2 regions of the Oceanobacillus aidingensis genome follow, and region 2 is predicted to be linked to the other one. Evidence: a T-box and tRNA genes for the amino acid it is inferred to sense, from the RefSeq annotation. Region 2 holds a T-box; the other holds one or more tRNA genes.

Region 1 (7,663 bases), on a different contig from region 2:
GTTTTCTATATCCTCTTCGGTAATAGTCTCCATATTGCTCAGTACAGCACTGTCAGCGCCAATTTCGTCTTGGATAATTTCACTAATTCTGCTGCTGATATTTCGTTCAAAGACAACATACTTTAAATCATATTCGCGGGCAGTATCCACTATTTCCACCAAAGCAGACTGAGAAGGCTCCTGCGAAGAGGAGAGTCCATGGATGCTGATTTGTTCTAAGCCGTATCGATCTTCCCAATAGCCATATGCTGCATGGGAGACAATCATTTGCGGATGGTCTGCGTTCTCAATCGTTTGTGCTAATTCCTGATCCACCTGTTCCAATTGTCCTTCTAATTCCTCTAAGTTCTCCGTGAAATATGCTTCATGTTCTGGCATTTTTTCGATAAGAAGATCGGTAATATTTTCAGCTAATTGAATGCTGATGACAGGGTCAAGGAAAACATGCGGATCACCCACACCGCTTTCGCCGTCATGATTATCGATCAATAATTCAACGACGCCTGATTCGGCAATTACTTCTCCATCTGCATCTTCAAGCTCCAGTTTTACTTCTAACGTATCGTTGATTTGTGTTTCAAAGGAAGCATCGTCCGCTTCTTCATCCAATTCCCATTCCTCTGAACCCTCTGTGCGGAAATACCAGTTCCATCCCGCGATGTCTTCATCGACATTTGCTTCTGCTTCTATGGAAGCTGTATCGCCGCTGTGGTAATGGTCATTGATGCCGTCAATGATAATGTCGCCGTTGTCCTCTGCTTCTTCCTCGTTGTAATGTTCTTCTTCATTCTCATGAGCGTGCTCCGCTTCTCCGCGAAGAGGGATATCTTCACCGATGGCAGAAACCTCTACATTTTCTCCTTCTAAAATATCCCCCGCTTTGGAAGCAAAAGGCTCCATGCCGACACCGGAATAAATAAATAAATCCTTCTTAGCTAAATCGACCATCTCACGTGAGCTTGGTTCGTATGTGTGTGCATCCGCATTTGGCGGGTAGATGCTTTCTACATCGACATAATCGCCGCCGATTTTGGAAATAAAATCTTCTAATGCGAAAATAGTAGTAGAAATTTCAAGCTGTTCCTGATCTCCATCCTGACTGTCCTCTGCGGATTGACAGCCTGCAAGGAAAAGAAGGAATAAACCGAAAAAGAGAATGACCCGTTTTTTCATTGAATTGAACCTCCATTAATTTATATAGTGCGTTTGAATTTCTTATAAAAAAGAAAAATAAGTAATCCTTACTATTATGGTTTGCTTCGTAAAAAACAAACAATGAACCTGTAATTCTTATTATTCGTAATCGTTACGATTTAAAATTTACAGGTTTTTAGAGGGGTTGTCAAGGAGTTTTTTACAAAAAAATTGTCAGCAGCTCATTTGCTGCTGACAATGGATGTGGTATTTATTAAGGTAAGCCGACAATCGTTTTTGGTTCTAAGAATTCTTCGATGCCGTAATCTCCCCATTCGCGTCCAATACCAGACTGGTCGAAACCGCCAAATGGAGCGGTAAAGTCAGCTTGTTCATTATTGACTACAATTCTGCCGGAGCGAAGGCTTTTTGCTGTTTTGGTCAGCGCCTCCGGATCATTACCGACAACATAGCCTGCTAACCCATAAATTGTACCATTGGCAATTTCAATTGCTTCATCTAAATCGTTATAGGTGATAACGGAAAGTACAGGACCGAAAATCTCTTCCTGGGCAATCGTATCTTCAGGTTTTACATTAGTAAATACAGTCAGTTTAGAATAATATCCGGTTTCCAAGCCTTCTGGTTTACCTGTTCCGCCGGTAACTAGAGTTGCGTTACTGTCGATTCCTTTTTGGATATAGTCTTGAACGGTTTTCCATTGATCCTCCGATACCTGTGGTCCGGTGAAAGTAGACTTGTCTTTTGGATCGCCGACAGGATATTCGGAAATATGGTTTTTAATCGCTTGGATAAAATCATCATGCATGGATTCTGGGACCAATGCTCGCGTTCCTGCTGTACATACTTGACCTGTATTGCCAGCGATATGGGAAATAGCTGTTTTTGCAGCATAATCCACATCTGCATCATCCAATACGACAATTGGCGATTTGCCGCCAAGCTCTAAGGAAACCTTTTTAATATCTTGAGCGGCGTTTTCCATAATTTTCGTACCTACGCCGCCGGATCCTGTAAAGGATACAAAGTCGATATCTGGATGAGAGCTGATGCCGTTACCGATGGTAGAGCCTGTTCCGTTTACCAGATTGAATACGCCTTTTGGAACACCGGCAGCTTCGAACACTTCTTTTAATAAGACAGCCGCGAAAGGTGTTTCTGTTGATGGTTTTAATACGACGGTGCTGCCCGCTGCAAACGCACTAGCCAGCTTTGTAGACGCCTGATTTGTCGGGAAATTCCAAGGCGTGATTAAACCAGCGACGCCAATCGCATCCTTTTGGATAAAGGAGTTTTCCCGGTTTTCAGTAAAGTCAAAATCACGTACCAGTTTTGCCGCTGTCCGGAAATGATTTAATCCCATCTGATATTGTACGTTGGTTGTAAATGTTACTGGAGAGCCAAGCTCTGCCATGATAACTTCAATAAATTGATCTTTTCGTTTTTCATATTCATCTGCGATTCGGTCTAATAAATCAGCACGTTCTTCTTTGGTTGTTTGTGAAAACGCCGGGAAAGCATCCCGTGCAGCTTGAACTGCTTTATCAAGATCCTCTTTGGTACCAGAGCTGATTTCACCAATTTTTTCTTCGGTTGCAGGGTTGATTACATCAATTGTTTCGTTTCCAGTGGAATCAACCCACTGACCGTTAATATAATGCTGTATATAGTTATACATTTTCTCCACCCCTTTGCTTGTTTTTCAATAAAGAATATTCAATAATACGTTATCAGCCTTTTTGAATATCCATTACTACTTGTTCCCGCAATAAAAAGTGATTAAACGTAGTAGAGAACATGGATTTAGCCAATAAAAAAACTGTCTCTTCTTAAATAATGAAGAGAGACAGTTTTTGAGAGATTAGCCGCCAATAATATTGAATCCGGCATCTACATGCAATACTTCGCCGGTGATTCCACGTGCCAGTTCGCTAAGAAGGAATAATGTTGCATCTCCAACTTCGTCTTGATCGATGTTGCGGCGCAGCGGAGCTTTTTCTTCCACAACTTGAGATTTTTCGTTGAAATTAGCTACTCCTTTTGCAGAGAGTGTACGGATTGGGCCGGCTGACACAGCGTTCACACGAATGCCATCTTTGCCCACATCTTCAGCTAGGTAGCGGACGCTTGCTTCCAGAGAAGCTTTAGCAACACCCATCACGTTATAGCCAGGAACGACTTGTTCTGCTCCGATGTAAGTTTGTGTCACGATCGAACCGCCTTCAGTCATCAGTTCCTTCGCAGCATTTGTTATGGTTACTAAGGAATAAGCGCTGATTTCTTGAGCAAGCAGGAAACCATCGCGGGAAGTAGTGACAAATTCACCCTGCAGGTCTTCCCGTTTAGCAAAGGCAACAGAGTGAACCAAGCCGTGAATCACGCCGATTTTTTCTTTTATTTCATGAAAGGCTCCCTGAATACTTTCATCGGATTCAACATCGCAAGAGATGATTGCTTTTGGTTCAATTTCATGCTTCTCTAAAAGTTTTACTAATTTTTTGTAGGATCTTTCCTGTCTATTGGTGAAAATAAGGTTCGCTCCGGCATTATGTAGAGATTTTGTAATACCCCAAGCAATACTTCTTTCGTTAGCGACGCCCATTACAACAATGTTTTTACCTTCTAATAATTTTGTCATACGTATCCTCCATTCAACATTTAACTTAGCATCTATTATAACGGATTAGTACCAGGTGATAAAGTTATAAACTGTTTTTCTTTTCTATAAGAAGTATGTGTGATAAGTAAAAAAGCAGTTCAGTTGGACCGCTTTGCCGATTCAGAACCCAGGTAATCGCAGTCGGGAAAATATACGGTACTTTCCTGCCGGAGAATTCTTGTTGTCAAAAAAGATACTCACGCTGGTTTTATATTTATAGAAGAAAAGAGAGGAAATAAGAAATGAGAAGCCTTGGAAATAGTGTCATAACGGGTTTGGTGGAGTGATTTATCGACTTTTGAAAAATAAAATAAAGTTTTTTTCATTTTTCCCTTTACAAACGGTTGGTTCCTCGATATAATAAAATTCGTCAGTTTGCGAGAGAAGCTTTCAAAAAGCCTCTCAGAAACGCATTATGGCCCGTTGGTCAAGCGGTTAAGACACCGCCCTTTCACGGCGGTAACACGGGTTCGAATCCCGTACGGGTCACCAAATGGAGGATTAGCTCAGCTGGGAGAGCACCTGCCTTACAAGCAGGGGGTCGCAGGTTCGAGCCCTGCATCCTCCACCATCACGCCGGCCTAGCTCAACTGGTAGAGCAACTGACTTGTAATCAGTAGGTTGGGGGTTCAAGTCCTCTGGCCGGCACCATTTTTTCATGTATATAATTGATAATATGGTTAACAATAATATGGAGGGGTAGCGAAGTGGCTAAACGCGGCGGACTGTAAATCCGCTCCCTCAGGGTTCGGCAGTTCGAATCTGCCCCCCTCCACCATGTTTTTGTTGGGCCATAGCCAAGCGGTAAGGCATCGGGTTTTGATCCCGTGTACCCCAGGTTCGAATCCTGGTGGCCCAGCCATTTTTATTTTTTAGAAGAAATACATGATAATACTATTACTGATAATAGTATTTTTTTATGGACAGGGCTATATATAATAACCTGTCTTATCATAGGAGCCATTAGCTCAGTCGGTAGAGCATCTGACTTTTAATCAGAGGGTCGAAGGTTCGAATCCTTCATGGCTCACTACAAGCATGACAAGTATAAAACACAGAAAAACGGGATAATCTTATCTCGTTTTTTTCTTTATCAGCATAAAAATCTCATATTATTTGAACAACAGTTCAACGTTAGTAAAGAGCCTGCCATAGTCTGAGCAGTCCAGCGTTTTTGGTATATGTTAGAAGCTGGAAATACCAATGCATTACGGTAATGCTGCAAACATAGTTTCAGTCACGAAATAAGTATCTTCTGAATGAAAAAACGATAGAATTCGTGTTATAATCAAAATAGTTTATTTTAGTACATTGTAATAAAAAAGCATATTTCAGATATGATAAATAAAAAGGATGAGCTAGGCATGACCTCTTCAAGAATACCAGGTTTTTATAATATGACGGTAGAAGAAAGGCGGGCATTATTACGTGAGGCCTTTACTTTAACAGATGCAGAAACGCAAAATTTGTCTAACGCCGATGCGCTTACGGTAGGAAAAGCAGATAATATGATTGAAAACGTCATTGGCACCTATCAATTACCATTCGGATTGGGATTAAACTTTTTAATAAACGGGAAAGAATATGTAGTACCGATGGCTATTGAAGAAGCTTCTGTTGTTGCTTCTGCCAGTCATATTGCGAAGATAGTCAGAGAGGCTGGCGGTTTTCGGACAGAATCAAAAGAAAGACTGATGATTGGGCAGATTCAAGTGGTTGGATGTCCGGATTTTCAAGAAGCAAAGCAGCAAATCCTTCGTCAAAAAGATATATTAATGAAAGCTGCCGATGATGCCTATCCAAGCATTGTCAGCCGCGGAGGCGGTGTGAGAGACTTAGATGTACGGGTTTTGAATGAGAACGATGCATCGTCTTATAGCAAAATGCTGGTCATGCATATCTATGTAGACACCTGTGACGCCATGGGAGCGAATATGATTAATACCATGGTGGAATCGATTGCGCCAATCGTGGAAGAAATAACCAAAGGAAAAGTGCATTTGCGTATTTTATCGAACTATGCCGATCGCAGCCTGGCTACAGCAAAATGTGTAATACCTCCGCATCTGCTAAAAACAGGTTCGTTTGCTGGAGAAGAGGTCAGAGATGGTGTCATCCATGCGTATGAATTTGCTGCCTCTGACCCGTATCGTGCAGTAACGCATAATAAAGGGATTATGAACGGCATTGACCCTGTTGTGATTGCGACAGGAAATGATTGGCGGGCAGTAGAGGCGGGGGCACATGCTTATGCTGCCAGAAATGGTCATTATGGCTCCATGACTACGTGGTCAAAGGATGAAGAAGGTAATCTCGTTGGTGAAATTGAGTTGCCAATGTCGATAGGAACTGTCGGGGGAGCGACTCGCGTGCACCCATTAGCTGATTTTTCTTTATCCGTTATGCAAATTGAATCAGCAGAAGAGCTTGCGCAGGTAATTGTAGCAGTTGGTCTTGCTCAAAATCTTGGAGCGCTCAAAGCGTTGGCGACCGATGGGATTCAAAAAGGGCATATGGCGCTTCATTCACGTTCTGTTGCGATAGCTGGCGGAGCAACTGGGGAGATGATTGATGTGATAGCAAAACAATTAGTAGAACAACAAGAAATCCGTGTGGGAAAAGCTAAAGAATTGGTGGAACAGTATAAACAATGAGTGCAGAAAAAGTAACAGCATCGGAAAAAACAGCTATTGGCGTAGCTCATAGTAAGGTCATTTTAATTGGAGAGCATTCGGTTGTACACGGGCAGCCGGCAATTGCTATTCCATTTCCTTTAATTGGCGTAGAGACGGTAATTGAGTATGTTCCTGGAGCGGTGAAAATGGACAGTACCTTTTATCATGGCCCATTGCGGCATGCCCCGAAAGAGCTGGAAGGAATTGTGGAATGTGTCTCTAGTTCTTGTGAATATCTTGGGATTCCTTATAAGGATTTGTTAATACGGATTAATTCCTCGGTACCGCCAGGAAAGGGTCTTGGTTCAAGTGCATCTGTCGCTATTTCTATTATTCGCTCTTTATTCCATTATTGCGATAAGGAATGCTCGACAGAAGATTTGCTGCAATTAGCGAATGTGGCAGAAACCTATGCGCATGGAGCACCAAGCGGGCTGGATACCTTAACGATCACTTCCGATAAACCAGTGTGGTATAAAAAAGGAAGTCCTGTTGAGCACATTGAATTAGGAGAAGACCTGCATTTTATTGTTGCAGACTCCGGCAGATTTGGGGATACACGTACATCAGTTGAATCGGTAGCAAGTCTGTTAAAAGCAGCTCCGCAGCGTATCCATTCCAAAATAGAACGGATCGGGGCGTTAACGCATCATGCAAAAGATGCATTGGAAAAAGCTAGTAAACAGTTTTTAGGTCAACTGTTAAATGAAGCACAAAAAGAACTGGAAGCATTAGGAGTCAGTGATGCCGGTTTAAATAAATTGATTCGCTTTGCCCGGGAAGAAGGGGCTTTAGGTGCGAAATTGACAGGCGGAGGAAATGGCGGTTGTATCATTGCGCTTGCGCAAAATGAAGTTCATTCAAAGCAGCTGGCAGAGAAATTACGCCGTTTTGGTGCAGCAGCAGTCTGGCCGTTTGTTTTGAAGAAATAAAGCGATGCCTCATTCGGCGGGGCTTTTCCCCGGCTGAATGAAGCCGCATGAAAAGAATGATTTGACAGGGATTGTAGAAAAGGAGATTCAAATAATATGAAGGCAACAGCAAGAGCGCATACGAATATTGCTTTAATCAAGTATTGGGGGAAGCGGAATGAATCATTGATTCTTCCTGCCAACAGTAACCTTTCCGTGACATTAGATGGTTTTTCTACAGAGACAACCGTTCATTTTCAGGA
Region 2 (7,663 bases):
TCTATCCAGATACACCCAGGGAGGAAGAAATACTGGTGGCTGAAGAAACGAAAAAAGAGGGGGAACGAACAGAAAGCGAATCGTTACTATCTCAGATTTTCCGTGAAGCAGACGAGAATCATTATGCCAAAATGCGTCTGTGCATTGTTCAGGAGAATGACACAATCGATACCATAGCAGAACGGTTTGCAATCAGCCCGCTGCAATTAATCAAGCATAACCAATTAGAAGAAGAATTGGAAGTAAATGAAGGACAGCTGCTTTATATTCCATCTAAACAATAAATAAAGACTCTGCACAAATAATGAATGAGATTATTTGTGCCGGAGTTTTACATAATCTATGTTTTTAATTATTTTATACAGGTTAATATTCAGATGTAATGCAGATTTGATATACACGAGCAATTCCGAGTTTACAAATAAGGGGTGACATGTAGTGAATATATGGAAGAAGGTCCTGGAAGCATATCATATCTATCCCGTCAGTATCGAAAAACAGACAGAGCGTGTTGTAAAAGTATTTGACGGTATGCAGGAATATGCTTTGAAGCGCAGTTTTTTAACAGAACAGACGATGGAGAATTGGCAGCATGTCTACCGTATTGCTCGTGAAAAAAATGTGACAGAGATTTTACCTGTGTATTTAACCCGGGACAATGCATTTTTTCATAAGGAGGAAAACTTTTACTATTATTTAACACCTTGGATTGACTCTCCGGAGGTCACAGATTCCGCGTATAACATTGAGCGAACAATGCAGACACTTGCACAGATTCATAAAAAGACAAGGCAGACCAGCCGTATTAAATCCGATCGTCTTAAAGAATCATTTCAAGGATTTTCGAGCTTTTGCAAGCAATCCTTAGATCAGCTCCATGTTCGCGTCACCGATTATGAAAGCCGAAAATATATGTCACCGTTTGAACTGCTTTATTGCACGCATTATAAGGGTGTTTGCCATGCTGTAGGGCTGCTGCAAGATAAACTGTATCAAATCTATGGAGAGGAAGAAACGGAGATTTTATGGTCTTCCAGCTTATGTCATCAACGAGTCGATGATACGCATTCAAAGGGAGGCTATTTAATTAATTGGGAATCAGGTGGTTTTGAACATCCGGCACGTGATTTATCCCATTATTTCCGAGGATTGACAGGCGCTTATAACCAGCCTGAAGAAACGATACAGCAAGCATTTACCGTCTATCAAAAAACAAATCATCTGACTGTAAAGGAAATGCATCTTGTTTCTGTCTATTTACTAAATCCATCATTCTATTTAAGTGTACTCAAGAATTATACAGACCGCCGCACAAAGAAATCGATGGTTAATCAGGTCAAAGAGCTGCAGCAGCAATTCCGTCGTTTAGAATTTGGGATGAATTGGGTGGAGTTTATACAAGAAACATATGAGTCCAAGGAAGAACAGCCAGACTAAATCCATTGCAGATAAAAAGCTACCACTAGACCAATTAGGAGTCCAAGTAATAAAATATCAAGTGTTGTTGGTATTAAAAGCGTCCGGATAAGCTGGAAAATCATAATTGGTGTACACACGGTTTCCGCAACAAAAATACATTTTCTAGCCCATGGCGGGAGCCGGTAACGATAGAAACGAGACATCTTTTTTCACCTCCTGTTTGTTTGATAAAGATAAACTTTAGAAATTTGATATATTATGTTATGTATAAATGCTTGAAAGGTGTGTCAATAATATAGATACACTTTTTTTAATGAACCGGGAACAAGCCTATTTATCGGTAAATATATGAAAATCTAGTTGACGTTCTCAGAAGGAAACGATAAAATAAATGTTACGAAGAAAACATACGAACACGTGGAAGAGAAGTAGTAAAGAAAAAACGCTCTTAGAGAGGGAAATCCTGTGCTGAAAATTTCCTGGGAAGGTTGTTCTTGAAGTCGTCTCTGATGTAGAATCTTTGAAAAATGGAGTAGGAGATTCCGGTTGTCAGCCGATATTCATGACCATAAGTGTGCTTCAATCAGGCTGCAACAGCTTTTATTGATCAGCAAACAAAGGTGGTACCACGGAAATATACCTTTTCGTCCTTTATGTATAAGGATGAAAAGGTTTTTTTAGTTGAATGAATGAAGGAGGTTTTTTAACATGTCAGATAAACAAAATCAGCTTCCTCCTAAATATAATCCACAAGAAGTGGAAGCAGGAAGATATCAATTTTGGTTAGATGGGAAGTTTTTTGAAGCAAAAGATGATCCGAAGAAGGAGCCGTATTCCATTGTGATTCCGCCGCCAAATGTAACAGGACGATTGCATTTAGGGCATGCATGGGATACCACGATGCAGGATACAATCACACGTATGAAGCGTATGCAGGGCTATGATGTATTATGGCTTCCTGGAATGGATCATGCGGGGATTGCTACCCAGGCGAAGGTAGAAGCAAAATTAAAAGAATTGGGAACCAGCCGCTATGAGCTTGGACGGGAGAAATTTCTTGAAAAATCCTGGGAGTGGAAAGAGGAATATGCAAGCTTTATCCGCTCGCAGTGGGAGAAGCTTGGACTTGGATTAGACTATTCCCGGGAACGTTTCACGTTAGATGAAGGTTTGTCTAAAGCTGTTCGGGAGGTATTTGTCCGTCTTTACGAAAAAGGATTGATTTATCGCGGCGAATATATTATTAACTGGGATCCCTCCACGAAAACAGCTCTTTCTGATATTGAGGTGATTTATGAAGAGATTCCAGGGAAATTTTATCATATGCGCTACCCGATAAAGGATAGTGATGAAACAATTGAGATTGCGACAACCCGGCCGGAAACTATGCTCGGTGATACGGCGGTTGCGGTGCATCCAAAAGATGAACGCTATCAGCATTTAATCGGAAAAACGGTTATCCTGCCGATTGTAGGAAGAGAAATGCAAATTGTTGCAGATGATTATGTAGATATGGAGCTTGGCTCCGGAGCAGTTAAAATTACACCTGCTCATGATCCGAATGACTTTGAGATTGGGAACCGTCATAATCTAGAGCGTGTGCTTGTGATGAACGAAGATGGCACCATGAATGAAAATGCAGGGAAGTATCAGGGATTAGACCGTTTTGAATGCCGGAAGCAGCTGGTTAAAGACCTGCAAGAGCAGGGTGTGCTCTTTGAAATCGAAGAACGTCCGCATCAGGTCGGGCATTCGGAGAGAAGCGGTGCAGTGGTAGAGCCTTACTTATCTACACAATGGTTTGTAAAAATGGAGCCGTTGGCAGAATCAGCTTTGAAGATGCAGGATTCTGACGCGGAAAAAGTCAACTTTGTACCAGAGCGATTTGAAAAAACATATTTCAACTGGATGGATAATATCCGTGACTGGTGTATTTCCAGACAATTATGGTGGGGGCACCGGATTCCGGCCTGGTACCATAAAGTAACAGGTGAAATTTATGTAGGTAAAGAAACGCCGGAGGATGTTGAAAACTGGGAGCAGGATGAGGATGTATTGGATACATGGTTCTCATCTGCCTTATGGCCGTTCTCTACCATGGGCTGGCCGAATGAAGAATCCGCTGATTTGAAACGTTATTTCCCTACCAATGTTTTGGTAACAGGCTATGATATTATTTTCTTCTGGGTATCCCGGATGATTTTCCAATCAAAGGAATTTATGAATGAACGTCCATTTGAGGATACATTGCTGCATGGCTTAATTCGTGATGCTGAAGGAAGAAAAATGAGTAAATCCCTGGGGAACGGTGTAGACCCGATGGATGTCATTGATAAATACGGTGCCGATTCGCTGCGTTATTTCTTAATGACTGGTTCTACACCTGGTCAGGACCTGCGTTTTCATTGGGAACGAATCGAGTCTACCTGGAATTTTGCCAATAAAGTATGGAATGCCTCCCGTTTTTCTCTGATGAATATGGAAGGGTTCCAGTATGAGGATATTGATTTAACAGGGGACTTAACGGTTGCAGACAGATGGATTTTATCCCGATTGAATGAAACAATTGACCATGTAACGAGAAATGCAGATAAATATGAATTTGGCGAAGCAGGAAGATATCTCTACAACTTTATTTGGGATGAATTCTGTGATTGGTACATTGAAATGGCTAAGCTGGCGCTGTATGGTGAAGATGAAGCCAAGAAAAATACAACCCGTTCTGTATTGGCACATGTATTAGACCAGACGATGCGTATGCTGCATCCGTTTATGCCTTTTATTACAGAGGAGATCTGGCAGCAGCTTCCGCATGAAGGAGCATCTATTACAGTCAGCGAATGGCCAAAAGTAAATCCGGCATTTGATGATAAAAAAGCAGTTTCTGAAATGCAGCGCTTAGTTGCTATTATCAAATCTGTACGTAACAGCCGGGCAGAGGTAGATACACCGATGTCTAAGCAAATTGAGATACTTATCTCCGCAGAAAATGAAGAGCTTGTGCAGGAATTAGAAAAGAATCGGGAGTATTTAGAGCGTTTCTGTAACCCGAGCTCTCTGCAAATTGCAGAAGATATTGCAGCACCGGACAAAGCGATGACCTCTGTTGTGACAGGTGCAGAAATCTTCCTTCCTTTAGAAGGCCTGATTGACTTTGATAAAGAAATCGCACGTTTGGAAAACGAACTCGCTAAATGGAACAAAGAAGTAGAAAGAGTGCAGAAAAAGCTCTCTAACCAAGGCTTTATCAGCAAAGCACCAGAATCCTTAGTGGAAGAAGAAAAACAAAAAGAAAAAGATTATCTGGATAAACAGGCGAAAGTAAAAGCCCGTTTAGCAGAATTAAAACAGTAATTAAAAATGCTATGAGACAATTTCTCATAGCATTTTTTCTTTTATATACGTTACATATTCTTCTAATATATTGATATCGCTGAGTTTGCTCAACGTACGCGAACCAACGGCGTCTTCAATTTCATTAAATATAAATTCTCCATTTTCCGTGAACATAAAATCAATACCGGCAAGGCCGAAATCATAAGCATTTATAATTGTTTGAACGATACTTTTTTCTGTTTCATTTAACGTATACAGAGATGCTGTTCCGCCAAGAGAGTAGTTTGCTCGAAAATCGTTTAAGTTCTCACGTAAAACAGCTGCTATAATCCTTGTACCAATCACGAACACGCGTAAATCCTTGCCCGGCTGAATATGTTGAGAAGACTGAAGTACATAGTCTTCGGTCAGGCTCTGGCGGTATGCTTCCCATTCTTTTTGGCTATGAAGCATCGCAACCTGCTTTCCTCCTTTCCCATTAGCTGTTTTGGCAACAAAAGGGAAGTTAAAAGGCAAGGAGGGAGGGGCCATCTTTCCGGGGAAAAAATAGGTTTCCGGAACAGGAATACCTAGTTGCTGGATAGCGAGATAGCCATATGCTTTATGATTAAATGTTTCTGAGATTATAGAGTGATTAAATACGGTAATTCCCATTTGTTCTAATTGTTTATTGAGCAGAGGTTCCATTGTCCGGATAACTGCGAAATCTGCACAGATTTCTTCTCCATTCGCATAGATAACCTGTTTATTTTGATTTATGCCAATCGATAGATCTTCCCTGATCAATAATCTGAGATAGATGGATTGCTTTTTAGCTTCATCTATAAACCAGTCGATATAGCTTTTATTTCTTATTGAATCTGCTTTCGTATATATCAGCCATCCATTCATCGGGAAAGCTCCTTTTTTATATAAGTTATCATGTAATCAGCGGCGTTGACGCCCGTACACTCATAAAGATTGCGGATATGTGCATTCGCATTTATTTCACAAATCAGCAGTTCACTGTCTTGGCCAAACAATAAATCGACACCGGCAAAATCAGCTCCAATGGCTTTAGCTGCTGCTACAGCCAGCTTTTCTGTATTCTCATTAAGGGGAAAGGGCAGCATTTTGCCTCCATTAGTTACATTTGCCCGAAAATCTACTTCGTTTTGCCGTTCCACAGCAGTTATCGCTTTGTCACCAACTACCTGAACGCGAATATCCCTGCCTCTGCTTTCCTCTATATAACGCTGAAATACGAAGGGGCGCTCGCCAATATTCGAGATAATATCTGTTAAGCTCTGTTGATTGTCGATTAAATGAACCTGTTCACCAAAGGAGCCATATGCTTCTTTCACAATCAGCGGAAATCCAAAATGATTGATTATTTCCTGGATATAGTCGGATGGCAGATTATCTGCATGATATTTTTTAGGAGCAATAACCGTTTCCGGAATAGGAAGCTGATTTCTCATGAGCATTTGATAGGTGTAGATTTTATCGTCGCTGATTTCGATAGCAAGTGAACTATTAAAGACACGAACCCCCAACTGCTCCAGCTGTCTTGCCAGATAAATATCCTTGTCGATAAAAAAAGCAAAATCAGGCAGTTTATTATGGTTTGGTATAGGTGACACCGTTCCATTTTTCGGGCATAATAAAGTTAAAACCGCATCATTTTTTAAACAAATGGTTTTCATTTTTTGTTTTGCAGCGGCTTCTTCAATCATAGTTGCATAATCGATAAATTTATCCGTTGCGATACTTCCATTAATAATAATCCAGCCAGTATAATTCAAAGTTGTACATCCTTTCTGCTAAAGGGTGAAAATTTAGCTATTGGTCAATTTCTCCTGATAACCTTAAGGCAGTCACTGAGGAGATGAAGCGGCCACTTCCCTGTATAAAAAAATTTTTAGCTGTATGTAATATAGCAGGGAAAAGCACAGACGCTTATGCTGTGATAATTAGTATACGATGAAATAGATAAAGGAGGAAAGAAAGATGCGTACGAACATCCATGAATTTTTTGAAAAACGTCAGAAGCTTGGTGTACAGCCTGGACTAGACCGGATAGAAGCATTATTAGAAGCTTTAGATCATCCGGAGAAGAAGTTTACTTCGGTCCACATTGCCGGTACAAACGGAAAAGGGTCCACAGGAGCTTTTTTGCAGGCTGCTTTAAGAGCAAATCGTTATCGGATTGGAACCTTTACATCACCGAGTTTAAACGGTTTAACCGGGTTTATCCTTTACAACGGGGAATTTATTTCAGAAGATGTATTTGCAGAGTTGTTTGAGGAAATAGAACCGGTCATTGAACAAATGGATCGAGAAGGCAAACCGCCAAGCCATTTTGAAATTATGACAGCAATGGCATTTTTATATTTCTCCAGAAATGTTGATATAGCTATTATTGAAGCTGGTATGGGCGGAAGAGACGATACGACCAATGTGATACAACCAGTTTTATCCATTATTACCACGGTTTCCAAGGACCATACTGCTTTTTTGGGAGATACACTTGTGGAAATCGCAGCGCATAAAGCTGGAATTATAAAACCTCATACTCCGATTATAACAGGGGTAGAGGGAGAGGCACTCACTCCAATTGTTAATGAAGCAAATAAAAATAGAGCAGTATTATATCGTTTTGGGATGGACTTTACGATGGAAAATATCCAGATAGATGAATTTGAATGGAAAAACCTTGGCTCACGTTACCGAGTAAAGCTTCGGACAATTGGATTACATCAGCATCATAATGCTTCCGTAGCGATACAGGCGTTAAAAGTGTTAAAAAATCGATTCGGTCATCTGGATATGCACACGTCCATCGAAGCAATCCAAAAAGTGACCATCCCCGGCAGAATGGAAAAGATTCATGATAACCCGTTTATTCTAGTAGATGGTGCTCATAACG

What was found. The T-box of region 2 lies ahead of ACFO3P_RS18995 (valine--tRNA ligase). A T-box ahead of a tRNA ligase gene usually reads a tRNA of that ligase, here a tRNA-Val.
Region 1: it encodes a tRNA-Val, which carries the amino acid that the T-box ahead of ACFO3P_RS18995 (valine--tRNA ligase) is inferred to sense. The anticodon was not compared.

The regions. Positions count from the first base shown of each region.
Region 1 covers NZ_JBHSFT010000015.1:17,137-24,799, forward strand. Annotated here, with positions in the region: gene ACFO3P_RS10975 (metal ABC transporter solute-binding protein, Zn/Mn family) at 1-1,173, opposite strand, end outside; gene ACFO3P_RS10980 (aldehyde dehydrogenase family protein) at 1,409-2,833, opposite strand; gene fabI (enoyl-ACP reductase FabI) at 3,017-3,793, opposite strand; tRNA gene ACFO3P_RS10990 (tRNA-Glu) at 4,232-4,306, shown strand; tRNA gene ACFO3P_RS10995 (tRNA-Val) at 4,310-4,385, shown strand; tRNA gene ACFO3P_RS11000 (tRNA-Thr) at 4,390-4,465, shown strand; tRNA gene ACFO3P_RS11005 (tRNA-Tyr) at 4,508-4,592, shown strand; tRNA gene ACFO3P_RS11010 (tRNA-Gln) at 4,602-4,676, shown strand; tRNA gene ACFO3P_RS11015 (tRNA-Lys) at 4,772-4,844, shown strand; gene ACFO3P_RS11020 (hydroxymethylglutaryl-CoA reductase, degradative) at 5,179-6,468, shown strand; gene mvk (mevalonate kinase) at 6,465-7,421, shown strand; gene mvaD (diphosphomevalonate decarboxylase) at 7,518-7,663, shown strand, end outside.
Region 2 covers NZ_JBHSFT010000048.1:82,795-90,457, forward strand. Annotated here, with positions in the region: gene spoVID (stage VI sporulation protein D) at 1-284, shown strand, start outside; gene ysxE (spore coat protein YsxE) at 439-1,437, shown strand; gene ACFO3P_RS18990 (hypothetical protein) at 1,434-1,622, opposite strand; T-box leader at 1,829-2,074, shown strand; gene ACFO3P_RS18995 (valine--tRNA ligase) at 2,128-4,773, shown strand; gene ACFO3P_RS19000 (ATP-grasp domain-containing protein) at 4,798-5,646, opposite strand; gene ACFO3P_RS19005 (RimK family alpha-L-glutamate ligase) at 5,643-6,539, opposite strand; gene ACFO3P_RS19010 (bifunctional folylpolyglutamate synthase/dihydrofolate synthase) at 6,745-7,663, shown strand, end outside.